Regions from separate parts of the Pseudomonas sp. CC11G genome, predicted to be linked through region 2. Evidence: predicted binding sites of a transcription regulator. Region 2 holds the regulator's gene; each other region holds the start of a gene.
What was found. The regulator FliA, encoded in region 2, starts transcription of late flagellar genes. The targets are predictions, from matches to a motif close to CTAAAGTTTNNNNNNNNNNNGCCGNTAA.
Positions count from the first base shown of each region.

Region 1: the regulator FliA is predicted to act here: its motif matches at 2,043-2,070, upstream of AC0V2S_RS08800 (methyl-accepting chemotaxis protein).
Region 3: the regulator FliA is predicted to act here: its motif matches at 2,695-2,722, upstream of motA (flagellar motor stator protein MotA).

Region 1 is NZ_JBWBZC010000005.1:104,121-108,957, reverse strand. It holds gene acnA (aconitate hydratase AcnA) at 1-1,909, shown strand, start outside; gene AC0V2S_RS08800 (methyl-accepting chemotaxis protein) at 2,101-3,666, shown strand; gene AC0V2S_RS08795 (hypothetical protein) at 3,825-4,837, shown strand, end outside.
Region 2 is NZ_JBWBZC010000025.1:56,881-61,717, forward strand. It holds gene AC0V2S_RS23165 (chemotaxis protein CheA) at 1-1,679, opposite strand, end outside; gene AC0V2S_RS23170 (protein phosphatase CheZ) at 1,691-2,479, opposite strand; gene AC0V2S_RS23175 (chemotaxis response regulator CheY) at 2,499-2,873, opposite strand; gene fliA (RNA polymerase sigma factor FliA) at 2,962-3,708, opposite strand; gene fleN (flagellar synthesis regulator FleN) at 3,705-4,544, opposite strand; gene flhF (flagellar biosynthesis protein FlhF) at 4,641-4,837, opposite strand, start outside.
Region 3 is NZ_JBWBZC010000003.1:163,063-167,899, forward strand. It holds gene rsgA (small ribosomal subunit biogenesis GTPase RsgA) at 1-670, shown strand, start outside; gene motB (flagellar motor protein MotB) at 719-1,774, opposite strand; gene motA (flagellar motor stator protein MotA) at 1,778-2,629, opposite strand; gene AC0V2S_RS05475 (HDOD domain-containing protein) at 2,758-4,278, shown strand; gene AC0V2S_RS05480 (rhodanese-like domain-containing protein) at 4,327-4,837, shown strand, end outside.

The sequences.
Region 1 (4,837 bases), on a different contig from region 2:
AGGCGTGGTGGGAAAATTCGTCGAATTCTATGGCGACGGCCTGGCCACCCTGCCCTTGGCCGACCGCGCCACCATCGCCAATATGGCCCCGGAATACGGCGCCACCTGCGGTTTCTTCCCGGTGGATGACATTACGCTCGGCTATTTGCGCCTGTCTGGCCGGCCGGATGCCACCGTCGCGCTGGTCGAGGCCTACAGCAAAGCCCAGGGCCTGTGGCGCGAGCCGGGCCAGGAGCCGCTGTTTACTGATGCGTTGGCTCTGGATATGGGCACGGTCGTAGCCAGCCTGGCTGGGCCGAAACGCCCGCAAGACCGCGTCGCCCTGCCAGACGTCAGCCAAGCCTTTGATGACTTTCTCGGCTTGCAAGTAAAACCGGCCAGCACTGAGGACGGCCGGCTGCTAAGCGAAGGCGGCGGTGGCACCGCCATCCACGATGATTCGTTGGTGGGCGGGGCCAGTTACGAATTCGAGGGCAAAACCCATCGCCTGCAACACGGCGCCGTGGTGATTGCGGCCATTACGTCGTGCACCAACACCTCCAACCCCAGCGTGATGATGGCCGCCGGCCTTCTAGCCAAGAAGGCCGTGGAAAAGGGTTTGCAGCGCAAGCCCTGGGTGAAGAGTTCGCTCGCGCCTGGCTCGAAAGTGGTGACCGACTACTACAACGCCGCCGGCCTGACCGAGTACCTGGATAAATTGGGCTTCGACCTGGTGGGCTACGGCTGCACCACCTGCATCGGCAACTCCGGACCGCTGCCAGAGCCGATTGAAAAAGCCATTCAGCAGTCGGATCTGACTGTGGCTTCGGTGCTGTCTGGCAACCGCAACTTCGAAGGCCGCGTGCACCCGCTGGTGAAAACCAACTGGCTGGCCTCGCCGCCGCTGGTGGTGGCCTATGCCCTGGCCGGCAGCGTGCGCATGAACCTCAGCGAAGACCCACTGGGCCCCGGCAAAGACGGAAAGCCGGTGTACCTGCGCGATATCTGGCCGAGCCAGGCGGAAATCGCCGACGCCGTTCAGAAAGTAGATACCCAGATGTTCCATAAGGAGTACGCGGAAGTCTTTGCCGGCGATGAAAAGTGGCAAGCCATTCAGGTGCCGGATGCCGATACTTACGAGTGGCAAGCCGACTCCACGTACATCCAACACCCACCGTTTTTCGAACATATCGACGAAGCACCGCCAAAGATCGGCAATATCGCCGATGCGCGAATTCTTGCCCTGCTCGGCGATTCGGTAACCACCGACCACATCTCCCCGGCCGGTAATATCAAAGCCAGCAGCCCCGCTGGGCGCTACCTGCAGGAAAAAGGCGTGCAGGCGCAGGACTTCAACTCTTACGGCTCGCGGCGCGGCAACCATGAAGTGATGATGCGCGGCACGTTCGCCAATATCCGTATTCGCAATGAAATGCTCGGCGGCGAAGAAGGCGGCAACACCGTGCATGTGCCCAGCGGCGAGAAGCTGGCGATCTACGATGCGGCGATGCGCTATCAACAGGAAGGCACGCCGCTGGTGGTGATTGCCGGCAAGGAATATGGCACCGGTTCGTCGCGCGACTGGGCGGCCAAGGGCACCAACCTGCTCGGCGTAAAAGCCGTACTGGCCGAGAGCTTCGAGCGTATCCACCGCTCCAATCTGGTGGGTATGGGCGTGCTGCCGCTGCAGTTCAAAAACGGCCAGGACCGCAAGAGCCTGAGCCTGACCGGCAAGGAAACGCTGAGCATCGGCGGACTCGACAATGTCGAGATCAAACCCTTGATGCACCTGCCGCTGACGCTGACCCGCGAAGACGGCAAACAGGAGCAGTTCGAGGTGCTGTGCCGCATCGATACGCTGAATGAAGTGGAGTACTTCCGCGCCGGCGGCATCCTCCATTACGTGCTGCGACAGTTGATCGCCGGGTAACGGTGCGCCGCTCTGGCTGGCGCGTCAGCCAGGGGGCCTGACGCTGCCGGCGGGTTGAGACTTACGTCTTGGAAACTGTGCGCCAGTTCAAATCTGGTTACACTGCGCCGAAAAAGGTCGTAGGAAAATTCTTCTCAACTTTGCTCGGCAGCTGCCGATCAGAACGGCACGGACATTACGGATAAAGCCCCATGCGCAACAATCAGCCCGTCACTCAACGTGAACGTACCTTTCCTGCTCAGCAACGTCTGATCTCCACCACCGACCTCAAAGGCGAGATCACCTACGCCAACGATGCCTTTGTGGAAATCAGCGGCTACACCCGCGAGCAGTTGATCGGTTCTCCACACAATATGGTTCGCCACCCCGACGTGCCGCCGGCGGTGTTTGCCCATATGTGGACGACGCTGAAATCGGGCCGACCGTGGATGGGCATCGTCAAAAACCGCTGCTCCAGCGGCGACCACTACTGGGTCAACGCCTACGTCACCCCAGTGCTGGAAAACAGCCAGGTGATCGGCTTCGAGTCGGTGCGGGTGAAACCTACGGCTGAACAGGTTCGTCGCGCTGAAGCGCTGTACCAAAGGATCAATGCGGGCAAAGCGGCGATTCCGTCGAGCAACGTCTGGATGCCAATTCTGCAGAACTGGGTGCCGTTTATTCTGATCAGCCAGATCGGCTTTGTGCTGGGTGCCTGGCTCGACTTCCATTGGGGCTTTCTGCTCGCGGCATTGCTGTCGGTTCCGCTGGGCTTGCTCGGGCTGAACTGGCAGCAACGCGGCATCCGTCGCTTGTTGAAACTGGCCGAACAAAGCAACTCCGATCCGCTGATTGCCACCATGTACACCGACAGCCGCGGCCCACAGGCCCGGTTGGAAATGGCCATGCTCAGCCAGGAAGCGCGTCTTAAGACGTGCCTGACCCGCTTGCAAGACAGCGCGGAACACCTGACCGAACAAGCGCGCCAGGCCGATACCTTCGCGCAGAACAGCTCCAAAGGCCTGGAACGTCAGCGCGTGGAAACCGAGCAGGTCGCCACCGCCGTCAACGAGATGGCCGCCACCACTCTGGAAGTAGCCAGCAACGTGGCGCGCACCGCCATCGCTACCCAGGAAGCCAATCGCCTGACCGGCGAAGGCCGCAGCATTGCCGGCGAAACCCGCGAGGCGATTCAGCGCTTGTCGGTATCGGTGGGTGAAACCGGTGAAACCGTTACTCGTCTGGCTCAGGACAGCAACGAAATCGGCGGCGTGGTTGACGTGATCAAAGGCATCGCCGACCAGACCAACCTGCTCGCCCTTAACGCCGCTATCGAAGCCGCGCGCGCCGGTGAAATGGGCCGTGGTTTTGCCGTGGTAGCCGACGAGGTTCGTTCGCTGGCGCAGCGTACGGCTGAATCCACTGGGCAGATCCATCAACTGATCGCCAAACTGCAGCGAACCGCTGAAGAGGCTGTGCTGACCATGGAAATCGGCCGCAAACAGGCTGATGAAGGGGTTGAACGGGTTCTCAAGGCCGACCAGGCACTGGCCGGCATCAGCGATGCGGTGGCCAATATCGCCGACATGGCCGACCAGATTGCCGCAGCCGCCGAAGAGCAAAGCGCGGTGGCGGATGAGATCAACCAGAACATCACCACCATCGCTCAGCTTGCCGACCAGACCTCTGGTGAAGCGCAGAACACCGCACAGTTGAGCAGGGAGCTGACGGTAACGGCTCAGCGTCAATCGGCGCTGGTGGAGCGGTTTAACCGCTGAGTTTTACCGTTCGAAAAACGCCACCGGCTTACGCGGCCCGTGGCGTTTTTTTTGCCTTTCGATTTGTGACTGACGCCTCTCTCCGGCTGCGCCCGGTGCGTTACGCTCGCCGGCGCCGGCTATGTCGGCCGGACGCAGTAATCACAAGGATGAGAACGATGCAGATCAAATCGCTAGCCGGTGCGCTGGCACTGGTGCTTTCCAGTCAGCTTGCCCACGCGCAAGTGTTCTTCGACACCCGCTTTGCTTCCCCGCCCAATATTGCCGGCCAACCTATTGTTATTGATGGCACGGCAGCAACGCCGACCCGCGTGAACATGGGCAGCATTGATATGAATGTAGGGTTTGCCGGGCAAGCCGGTAACTGGGCAATTTTCAATGCGCCTAGCTGTGGCTACGACCAGATTGAGTTCAACCTGCCCGCAGGCCTGACGCATGCAACGGTCGAGTGGGACATGCTGCCGAGCAAATTGAACAACAGCCAAAGCGCGTTCAGCGTGCACCTGGACAGTAGCGACTATGGCGCACGTTCCATCAGCATGCATGGCGGCTCCAACGCCATCAGCCTATTCAATAAAGGCGGCGCTTCCGCATCGCTGGCCATGGAAGACCAGCGCAAGTACCACGTTTCTGCGCGCATTGATGTGGCCACCGATATGCTGGAAATCGACATCAACAACACCAAGTACTACAAGGGTTCGTTTGGCAGCAGCAACCTGAGCAGTGTGCGGTTTAACCTGTCGCCATGGACAGGCGGAGCAACCAACTGCAACGACGCGACTGCCGCGCTGACCAATGTGCGGATTTACGAAAACGCCAGTGACCTGGAAACGCCTCCATCGGTGCCGGTAAAGGTTGGCCTGGTGTTCACCTCGACCGGCGCCGCCGTGCAGAGCATTCCTGCGGCCGGTGGCACGCTGTTTTTCAAACGCACCATCACCAACCTCGACGTGCAGCCGTTGAGCCTGTTGACCTGGATTTCCACCACGCTGGCTGACGGCACCGGCTACACACTCGGCGCGCAGCACACCGCAGCGGTTGCACCTGGGGCGAACGTCAGCATCATTTACACCTCGCTGCCGATTCCTCGCTGGCTTCCGGCGGGGCAATACAAAGCGCGGCTGTCAGTGGTTAACCAAGTCACCAGTGAAATTACCTACCGGGATATTCC
Region 2 (4,837 bases):
CATTCGGCTTCGCTTAAGCGGTCGGCGGCGTCTTTGTCGAGCACGCCCTTCTCCACCGCTTTGGCGCGCAGCACGTCGGGGTCCATGCCGTTGCCGTCGTCAGAGATCGACAACAGGATATGGTCACCCTCTTGCTGCGCCGACAACACGATTTTGCCGCCGCGGCTCTTGCCAGCAGCTTCGCGTTTTTCCGGCGATTCGATGCCGTGGTCCACCGAGTTGCGCACCAAGTGGACCAACGGGTCGGCCAGCGCCTCGACCAGGTTCTTGTCGAGGTCGGTTTCTTCCCCCACCAGTTCCAGGTTGATTTCTTTTTTCAGGCTGCGAGCCAGGTCGCGAACCAGACGCGGGAAACGACCGAAGACTTTCTTGATCGGCTGCATGCGGGTTTTCATCACCGCGGTCTGCAGATCGGCCGTCACCACATCGAGGTTGGACACGGCCTTGGACATGTTCTCGTCGCCGCTATTCAAGCCCAGGCGCACCAGACGGTTACGCACCAGCACCAGCTCGCCGACCATGTTCATGATCTCGTCGAGGCGCGCGGTATCGACCCGTACGGTGGTCTCAGCTTCAGTAGCCGGGCCCGCTTTGTCAGCGGCGGCTGCAGCTGCTGCGGCTGGTGCCGGTGCAGGGGCTGCCGGCTTAGCAGCGGCGGGTTTGGCCGGTTCAGCTTTCGGCGCCGGCTTGGCGGCCGGTGCAGCGGGCTTGGCCGGGGCTGCAACAGCAGCCGGCAATGGCGCTTGTGCGGCGGGCTCGACGAACTTGCCCTGACCGTGCAACTGATCCAGCAGGGCTTCGAATTCGTCGTCGGTGATGTTGTCACCATTGCCGCTGGCCGCAGGCGTCGCCGCCGCTACCGGTGCCGGGGCTGCTGGTTCAGGTGTTGCAGTTGGCTCTACAAATTTGCCTTTGCCATGCAGTTGATCCAGCAAGGCTTCGAATTCGTCGTCGGTGATTTCATCACCACCGCCGGAGGCCGCCGGAGTTTCGCTGGCAGGCGGCGCGCTGACCGGTGCAACTGGCGCGGCGGCCGCAGCAGGCGCAGCGAACTGGCCTTTGCCGTGCAGCTGATCGAGCAACGATTCGAACTCGTCGTCGGTGATTTCATCGCCGCTGCTGGCCGCAGCGGGCGCTTTGGGTTCGTCGTGCAGCGCGTCGAGCAACTGCTCGAATTCGCTGTCGGTGATATCGCCTGAAGCGGCGGCCGCGGCAGGCGCCTCTTCCACTTCGGGTTCAGGCTCAGCAGCTTCAGGTTCTGCGCCGGCACCGGCAAGTTCTGCGGCGCTTTGTGGTTCGGCCAGACGCGACAGCGCCGCCAACAACTCGGGCGAAGCCGGGGTTGGCGTGGCGCGTTCGCGCACTTCGGAAAACATGCCGTTAACGGCGTCCAAGGCTTCGAGGACAACGTCCATGAGCTCCGAGTCAACGCGCCGTTCACCCTTGCGCAGGATGTCGAACACGTTCTCGGCGATATGGCAGCACTCCACCAGCTCGTTGAGCTGGAGGAAGCCGGCGCCACCTTTGACGGTATGGAAACCGCGGAAAATAGCATTGAGCAGGTTCGAGTCATCCGGGCGGCTTTCCAGCTCGACCAGTTGCTCGGATAACAGCTCAAGAATTTCGCCGGCCTCTACCAGGAAGTCCTGGAGGATTTCTTCATCGGCGCCGAAGCTCATTGGTGTGCTCCCTAAAACCCTAGGCTGGATAGCAGATCGTCTACATCGTCTTGATTAGAGGCGACGTCTTCACGCTTATCGGCATGAATCTGCGGACCTTCACCGTGAGAAGGCTCTTTTTGTTTTTCTTGCTCGGCGCGTAGCACGGAATGGTCGTGCTCAATGCCGGCGAAACGGTCTACCTGACTGGCCATCAGCACCAGTTTCAGCAGGTTGGCTTCGACTTCTGTCACCAGTTGCGTAACGCGTTTGATCACCTGACCGGTCAGGTCCTGGTAGTCCTGCGCCAGCAGAATGTCGTTGAGGTGCCCCGACAATTTGCTGCTGTCGCGCTCGCTGCGAGCCAGAAACAGCTCGATGCGTTTGGCCAGTTCACGGAATGCTTCAGCGCCCAACTCGCGGCGCATAAAGCGACCCCAGTCAGCACTCAGGTTAGTCGCTTCGTCATGCAGGTCGTTAACCAGCGGCGCGCTCTGCTCCACCAGATCCATGGTGCGATTGGCCGCTTTCTCGGTCATCGTCACGACATAGTTCAGGCGTTCGGTGGCGTCGGTGATTTGCGACACTTCCTTGGCATGCGGCACGCGTGGGTCAAGCTGGAAATTGACGATGGCGTTGTGCAGCTCACGCGTCAGTTTGCCCACCTCGTGATACAGCCCACGGTCACGAACTTTATTGAGCTCGTGAATCAGCTGGACCGCGTCGCCAAAATTACCTTTTTCAAGGCTCTCAACGAGCTCACGGGCATTGGATTTTAGAGACGACTCGAGGTCGCCCATGGGTAGATCGTCGTGCGCCATAATGCCCCCACGGCCGGAATCAGCCGTTAACACGCTCGAAGATTTTTTCGATCTTCTCTTTCAGAACCTGCGCTGTGAACGGTTTGACTACATAACCATTCACCCCGGCTTGCGCCGCTTCAATAATCTGATCGCGCTTGGCTTCTGCGGTAACCATCAGCACCGGCAGGGCCTTGAGACGGTCATCCGCGCGAACCGCGCGCAAGAGGTCGATACCGGTCATACCCGGCATGTTCCAGTCAGTCACGAGAAAGTCGAAGCTGCCGCTTTGCAGCATGGGTAGAGCCGTGGTTCCGTCATCTGCCTCAGCGGTGTTGGTAAATCCCAAGTCGCGCAAGAGGTTCTTGATGATCCGTCGCATCGTTGAGAAGTCGTCAACGATGAGGATTTTCATGTTTTTGTCCAAGTCGACCTCCGTACAGTCCTAAACGCACCCAGCACCTGGATGCGCGTTGAATCGAGAAACTGGCAGTACCGCTCAGCTAGCTGGCGCGCCACTCGCTCAAGCGTGCACGCAAACGAGCGGCACACTGGCTATGCAACTGGCTGACCCGCGATTCGCTGACCCCCAGCACTTCGCCAATTTCCTTGAGATTCAGTTCTTCGTCGTAATACAGCGACAACACCAACTGTTCGCGCTCCGGCAGCCCGGAAATGGCCGCTGCCAATGCCGATTGGAAACGTTCATCTTCCAGATCGCGCGAAGGCTCGAAGTGGGTAATGCCAGCGTCTTCACGCAGACCCGTGTGTTCGCCGTCCTGAAGAAGGTCGTCGAAACTGAACAGGCGACTGCCCAAAGTGTCGCCAAGAATGCCGTAGTAATCCTCGAGACTCAATTGGAGTTCGGCCGCAACTTCTTGATCTTTAGCGTCTCTGCCTGTTCTGGCTTCAATTTTTCGGATTGCGTCACTGACCATCCGACTATTGCGGTGCACCGAACGCGGTGCCCAATCGCCTTTGCGTACTTCATCCAGCATAGATCCGCGTATGCGAATGCCGGCGAAAGTTTCAAAACTGGCGCCTTTGCTGGAGTCGTATTTTTTCGATGCTTCGAGCAGGCCGATCATGCCGGCCTGAATGAGGTCTTCCACCTGAACGCTTGCTGGCAAGCGAGCCAGCAAGTGGTAGGCGATGCGTTTGACCAGTGGGGCGTAACGCTCGATCAACTGGTGCTGGGAGTCCTGCGCCTGTGCCTTGCTATACATACGGAGCCCATTGCCTGATGTCATACGGCCGTATCAGCTAGCGGTTGCTGTACCAAACGCTCCACGAAAAACTCCAGGTGCCCGCGTGGGTTGGCTGGTAACGGCCAGGTGTCGACCTTCTGCGCAATGGCCTTGAAAGCCAGGGCGCACTTGGAGCGAGGGAAGGCCTCATAAACTGCACGCTGTTTCTGCACTGCCTTGCGTACCGACTCGTCGTAAGGCACAGCGCCGACGTACTGCAGGGCGACATCGAGAAAACGGTCAGTCACTTTGGTCAGCTTAGCAAACAGGTTGCGACCCTCTTGCGGGCTGTGGGCCATATTGGCCAACACGCGGAAACGGCTCATGCCGTGGTCGCGGTTCAACAGTTTGATCAGGGCGTAGGCGTCGGTGATGGACGTGGGCTCATCGCACACCACCACAATCACTTCCTGGGCCGCACGCACAAAGCTGACGACCGCGTCACCAATACCGGCGGCGGTGTCGATGACGAGTACATCGAGGTTGTCACTGATTTCGCTGAAGGCCTGAATAAGACCGGCGTGCTGCATGGGCGTGAGTTGCACCATGCTCTGTGTACCGGAGGCTGCCGGCACAATGCGGATACCGCCCGGGCCTTGCAGCAGCACGTCACGCAGTTCGCATTCGCCGCTGATGACGTCCGCCAGCGTGCGCTTGGCCGACAGGCCCAGCAGCACGTCCACGTTGGCCAAGCCCAGGTCGGCGTCCATCAGCATCACCCGCCGGCCAAGATCGGCCAGGGCCAGGGAGAGATTGACCGATACATTGGTCTTGCCGACGCCACCTTTGCCGCCGGTCACCGCGATCACCTGTACGGGATGCATACCCATGTTATCCACACACCTTGTCTAGCTTCGACTGGGGCCACTTGGCTGGTTACGCTGCGCTTGCCCTTAAGGGCGACCGCAACGGTTTAAAACTTTACTGCCGGGCGTTTAACTCGCCCGGCGTGCCGGGTTCTGATACAGCCCGGTAAACATATCGGCCATCGCATCTTCACTCGGCTCCTGTGGCGCTTGCAGGCTCACCGCTCGGCTTACCAACTGGTGTGGGCGCGCCACGTGCAAATCATCCGGAATCCGCGGGCCGTCTGCCAGATAGGCTACCGGTAGATGCTGGCTTATAGCCAGAC
Region 3 (4,837 bases), on a different contig from region 2:
CGTAGCGTCCAACGTCGACCTGATTGTCATCGTCTTCGCGCCACTGCCCGAACCCCACGCCAACCTGATCGACCGCTACCTGGTGGCCGCCGAACACGCCGGCATCCGCCCGCTGTTGTTGCTCAACAAAGCCGACCTGATCGACGACAAGAACGCCGTCGCGCTGAACGCTTTGCTGGGCGTGTATCGCCAACTTGGCTATCCGCTGCTGGAAGTGTCGGCCCACCACGGCAATGGCATGCAGTTGCTGCAGGCCGAGCTGGATGGGCATGTGAGCGTGTTTGTCGGCCAGTCCGGCGTCGGCAAATCCTCGCTGGTGAACAGCCTGCTGCCGGAAGTGGATACCCGCGTCGGGCCGCTGTCCGAGCTGACCGGCAAGGGCACCCACACGACGACCACCGCACGCCTGTTCCACTTTCCCAATGGCGGCGAGCTGATCGACTCCCCCGGCATCCGTGAATTCGGCCTGGTGCACGTCAGTCGCGACGACGTGGAAGCCGGCTTTATCGAGTTTCACGACTTGCTGGGCCGCTGCCGTTTCCGCGACTGCAAGCACGACCGCGAACCGGGCTGTGCACTGCTCAAGGCGTTGGAAGAGGGGCGGATTCAGCCGCAACGGATGGCCAGCTACCGGCACATCATTTCCACCCTGCCCGAGCAGGATTACTGAAAACAAAAAGGCCGCGTCGATACGCGGCCTTTTTGATTGTGTGACGGTTTACTTCTCTCGTGCCTGATCCAGCTTCAGCGCGCCGTTATCAAACACGTTGAGCTTTTCCTTGAGCTGCTCTGGCGTGGTCTGCGCACCGGCTGGCGCACCGGGCACCGCTTTGGCTGGCGCCGCTCCGGGCGCGGCCGGCGCGCCATCGGCTGCCGGCGCTTCATCGCCGCCCTCTCCCGCGCCCTGACCGCCTTCGATGTCACGCTGGGCCTTTTTGGTCAGCACGATAATGTCGATACGTCGGTTGACCGGATTCATCGGGTCGTCACGGTCAAACAATGCCGATGAGGCATATCCCACCACACGGGCGATCTGATCGTCCGGGTAGCTGCCCGCTACCAAGGTACGGCGCGCGGCGTTGGCGCGCTCGGCCGACAGCTCCCAGTTACCGTAATCACCACGCCCCACGAAGGGTTTGGCATCGGTATGGCCGCTGATGCTGATTTTGTTCGGCACCGCTTTGATGGTGTCGGACATGGCGATCAGGATGTCTTCAAAATACGGCTGCAAGCGCGCGCTGCCGCTGTCGAACATCGGCCGGTTGGCGGCGTCCATGATCTGGATGCGCAAACCGTCCTGGGTAATTTCGAACAGGATCTGGTCCTTGAAGCGCTGCAGCTGCGGGTTCTCGTTCACCTTGTTCTGCAGCTCTTGGAGAAGCAATTCCAGGCGCTCTTTCTCGAGCTTTTCCGCGATGTTTTCGGCCTGGGTTTCGCTTGGCGCGATATCACTGTCGGTGTCGGAAGTGGTGTCGGTAGCGGCCTTGGCGTCTTTTACTTCCGGGTTCAGGGTTTTGTCTGGCGCCGGCGTGGGCGTACCGCCGAGGTCGATGACATAGGGGCTGGCGCTTTCGCTGAAACCGACCGGGTCCTGGAAGTAACCGGAGATGGCTTTCTTCTGCTCGGGCGTGGCGGAGGACATCAGCCACAGCACCAGGAAGAACGCCATCATTGCTACGGCGAAGTCGGCGAAAGCGATTTTCCAGGCGCCACCGTGGTGGCCAGCGGCAAACTTCTTGACCCGTTTGACGATGATGGGTTGGTTGTTATCCATCTATCAGCGGCCGCGAATCGCTTGTTCCAGCTCGCTGAAACTTGGCCGGTGCGCGGGGAACAACACTTTGCGGCCAAATTCCACCGCCAGAGAAGGCGGCATGCCGGATGCCGAAGCCACCAGGGAAGCCTTGATGGCTTCGTAGACGTTCAGCTCTTCCTTGGCATCGTGCTCAAGGCAGGTGGCCAGCGGACCGAAGAAACCATACGCCGCGAGAATACCGAGGAAAGTACCTACCAGCGCCGCACCTACGTGCTGGCCGAGGGCCGACTGTTCAACCTGGCCGAGCAGGGCCATGGTGACCACGATACCCAGTACCGCGGCCACGATACCGAAGCCCGGCAGACCGTCAGCGATGCGGGTTACCGCGTGGGAGTTGTGTTCGAGTTCTTCCTTGAGGCTGCCCAGCTCCATGTCGAACAGGCCTTCGAGTTCGTGCGGCGCCATGTTGCCGGAGGACATGATGCGCAAGTAGTCGCACACGAACGCAGTCATGCCGGCGTCTTTGAGCAGGCCCGGGTATTTGCTGAAGATGGCGCTGGCGGCGGGGTCTTCCACGTCGGCCTCGATGGCCATCATGCCCTCGCGGCGGCTCTTGTTGAGGATCTCGTAGAGCATGCTCAACACTTCTAGATAGAAGGCGTGGGTAAAACGGTTGCCGAACATCTTCAGGGCTTTTTTGAACACCGACATAAAGGTGCTGCCGGGGTTGGCCTGAAGGAATGCGCCCAGTGCAGCGCCGCCGATGATCATCACCTCGAAAGGCTGAATCAGTGCCGCGATCTTGCCGTGGGACAAAATGTACCCGCCCAACACCGAGGCGAACACAACAATGATGCCAATGATTTTTGCCATAGAAGGTTACTTAAAAGCCAGGAAGACGCAGCCAAGGGAAGGGTTATAAAAATCAGCCCTTCTAATTATCGGAACTTATACGCCAGACTATAGCCAGTTAAGGTTAAAAGCCAATGGGCTACAAACACATGCCAACCTTGCCACCGCTACCCTCCAGCCTTAAAACCTGGGTCAAACACCTCGATAAAGTGCGTCTGCCCATCCTGGCGACGACCCACGAGCGAGTGCGGCGCTCCCTCGTCAGCAGCAGCACCTCGCTGCGTGAAGTGGCTGAACGAATTGAAGCAAGTCCCTCCTTGGCATTGTTGGTCATGCGCGAAGCCAACGGCAGCAACAACAGCCTTAGCGAGCCCGCGGAAAGCCTTGAGGTTGCGATCTCGCGGCTTGGCCTCAAGCGCACCGAAGACCTGCTCGGCAGGCTTCCTGTAGTCGCCGAAGAGAACATCCCCAAAGCCCTGCGCCAAATCCAGCTCATCAGCCTGCATGCCTCGCAACAGGCCAGCGGGTTGTTTGCCAACCGCATGGCGCGGCTGTGGCAGGAAATCCACTGGAGCAGCGTGCTGTTTTTGTCGCCGCTGTGGCCATTGGCTGCTGCCCACCCCGACCTCATTGATAAGTGGGAGCAGCGGGTACTGGTTCACGGCGAACCCACACAAAAAGTCGAACGCGACCTGTTCGGCGTCTCCCTGCCGGCTTTGTGTCTGGCCATCGCCGAACACTGGCGGTTGCCGGAATGGATCATCCAGACTTACCGCCTGCTGGCGACCGAGCGCCGCTTGCTGGCCAAGGCGCTGCATATCGCGCGCAACAATGAAGAGCCGCTGCACCAGCAACAATTGCTGGATGCCGACCCGGTGCTGTCGCGCTGGCTGACCCATCCCGGCAACACCATCATGCTTGCCAACGCCCTGGCCCTGAGCTCGCACCAGGCGTGGCAAAGCCCGCACAGCCTGCGCTGGCAGCGCATTACCGCCTTGTACCTGCAAGTGCCATTGGCCGAACTGCAGCAACTGACCCACCAGCAGGCCGTGATCAGCGCTCGCCAATACGCGGGCACCGACCTCTGGCACCCGGCCCATGCGCTGCTATGGCCGTGGGACGCGCGCCATCTGCAGGCCATTGCGCCGCCACCGCCGGTGGCCAAAGACACCTCGCCGGCCTGGCAACAACATTGCCGCGAACTGCTGCGCGAGCCGAGCGCCTTCGCCAACCTGCTGCAACTGACCACCTGCATCCGCGACGCACTGGACGCCTGCGGCATGAGCCGCGCCCTGGTGTTGCTCGCCGATAAAACCCAGACCCGCCTGGTCACCCAGCAAACCGTGGGCATGCCCAAGGAAGCCCAGGCGCTGACCCTCGACCCGTCCAACAGCCAGGTGCTCAAACGCCTGTTGGCCCAGCCAGGGCAATTGCGCCTGAGCCCGGAGAACATCGCCCAGTTTTCGGCGCTGATGCCCGGCACGTTGAAAGCCCTGTTCCCCGGCGAACATATGCTCATCCGCTCGCTGGCCAACAACGGCAAGGTGGTGATGGTGCTGGTGGTCGACCAGCAAGGTGCGCCGCTCAGCGACCCTTGCGTGCAGGCATTCGGCAAGATTTCGCAATGCATCGAGCGCGCGCTGGCCAGCTTTGCCAAACGCGGGCGCTAACCTTTCCGCTACAATCTGGCCCCTTATCATTTGGCCTGGAGGCCATGCATGTCTGCCTTCTCTGGTTTGCCCCTGGTCATCGAACCCGCCGACCTCGCCTCGCGCCTGAATGCGCCGGAGCTGATTCTGGTCGACCTCACCAGCGCTGCCCGTTACGCCGAAGGCCATATTCCGGGCGCGCGCTTTGTCGACCCCAAGCGCACCCAACTGGGCCAACCGCCCGCGCCGGGCTTGCTGCCCACGCTGGATAACCTGCAAACCCTGTTCGCTGAACTGGGCCACAACCCTAACGCCGTGTACGTGGTGTATGACGACGAAGGCGGCGGCTGGGCCGGGCGTTTTATCTGGCTGCTGGATGTGATCGGCCATAGCCAATACCACTACGTGGATGGCGGCTTGCTGGCCTGGCAGGCCGAGCATCGTGAGCTGAGCACCAACGTTCCGGCCGCCAGCACGCAAGCACCGGTCACCCTGCACATCAACGAGGCCCCGACCGCCACCCGCGAGTACCTGCAAAGCCGCCTGGGCAGCAGCGACCTGGCCATCTGGGATGCCCGTG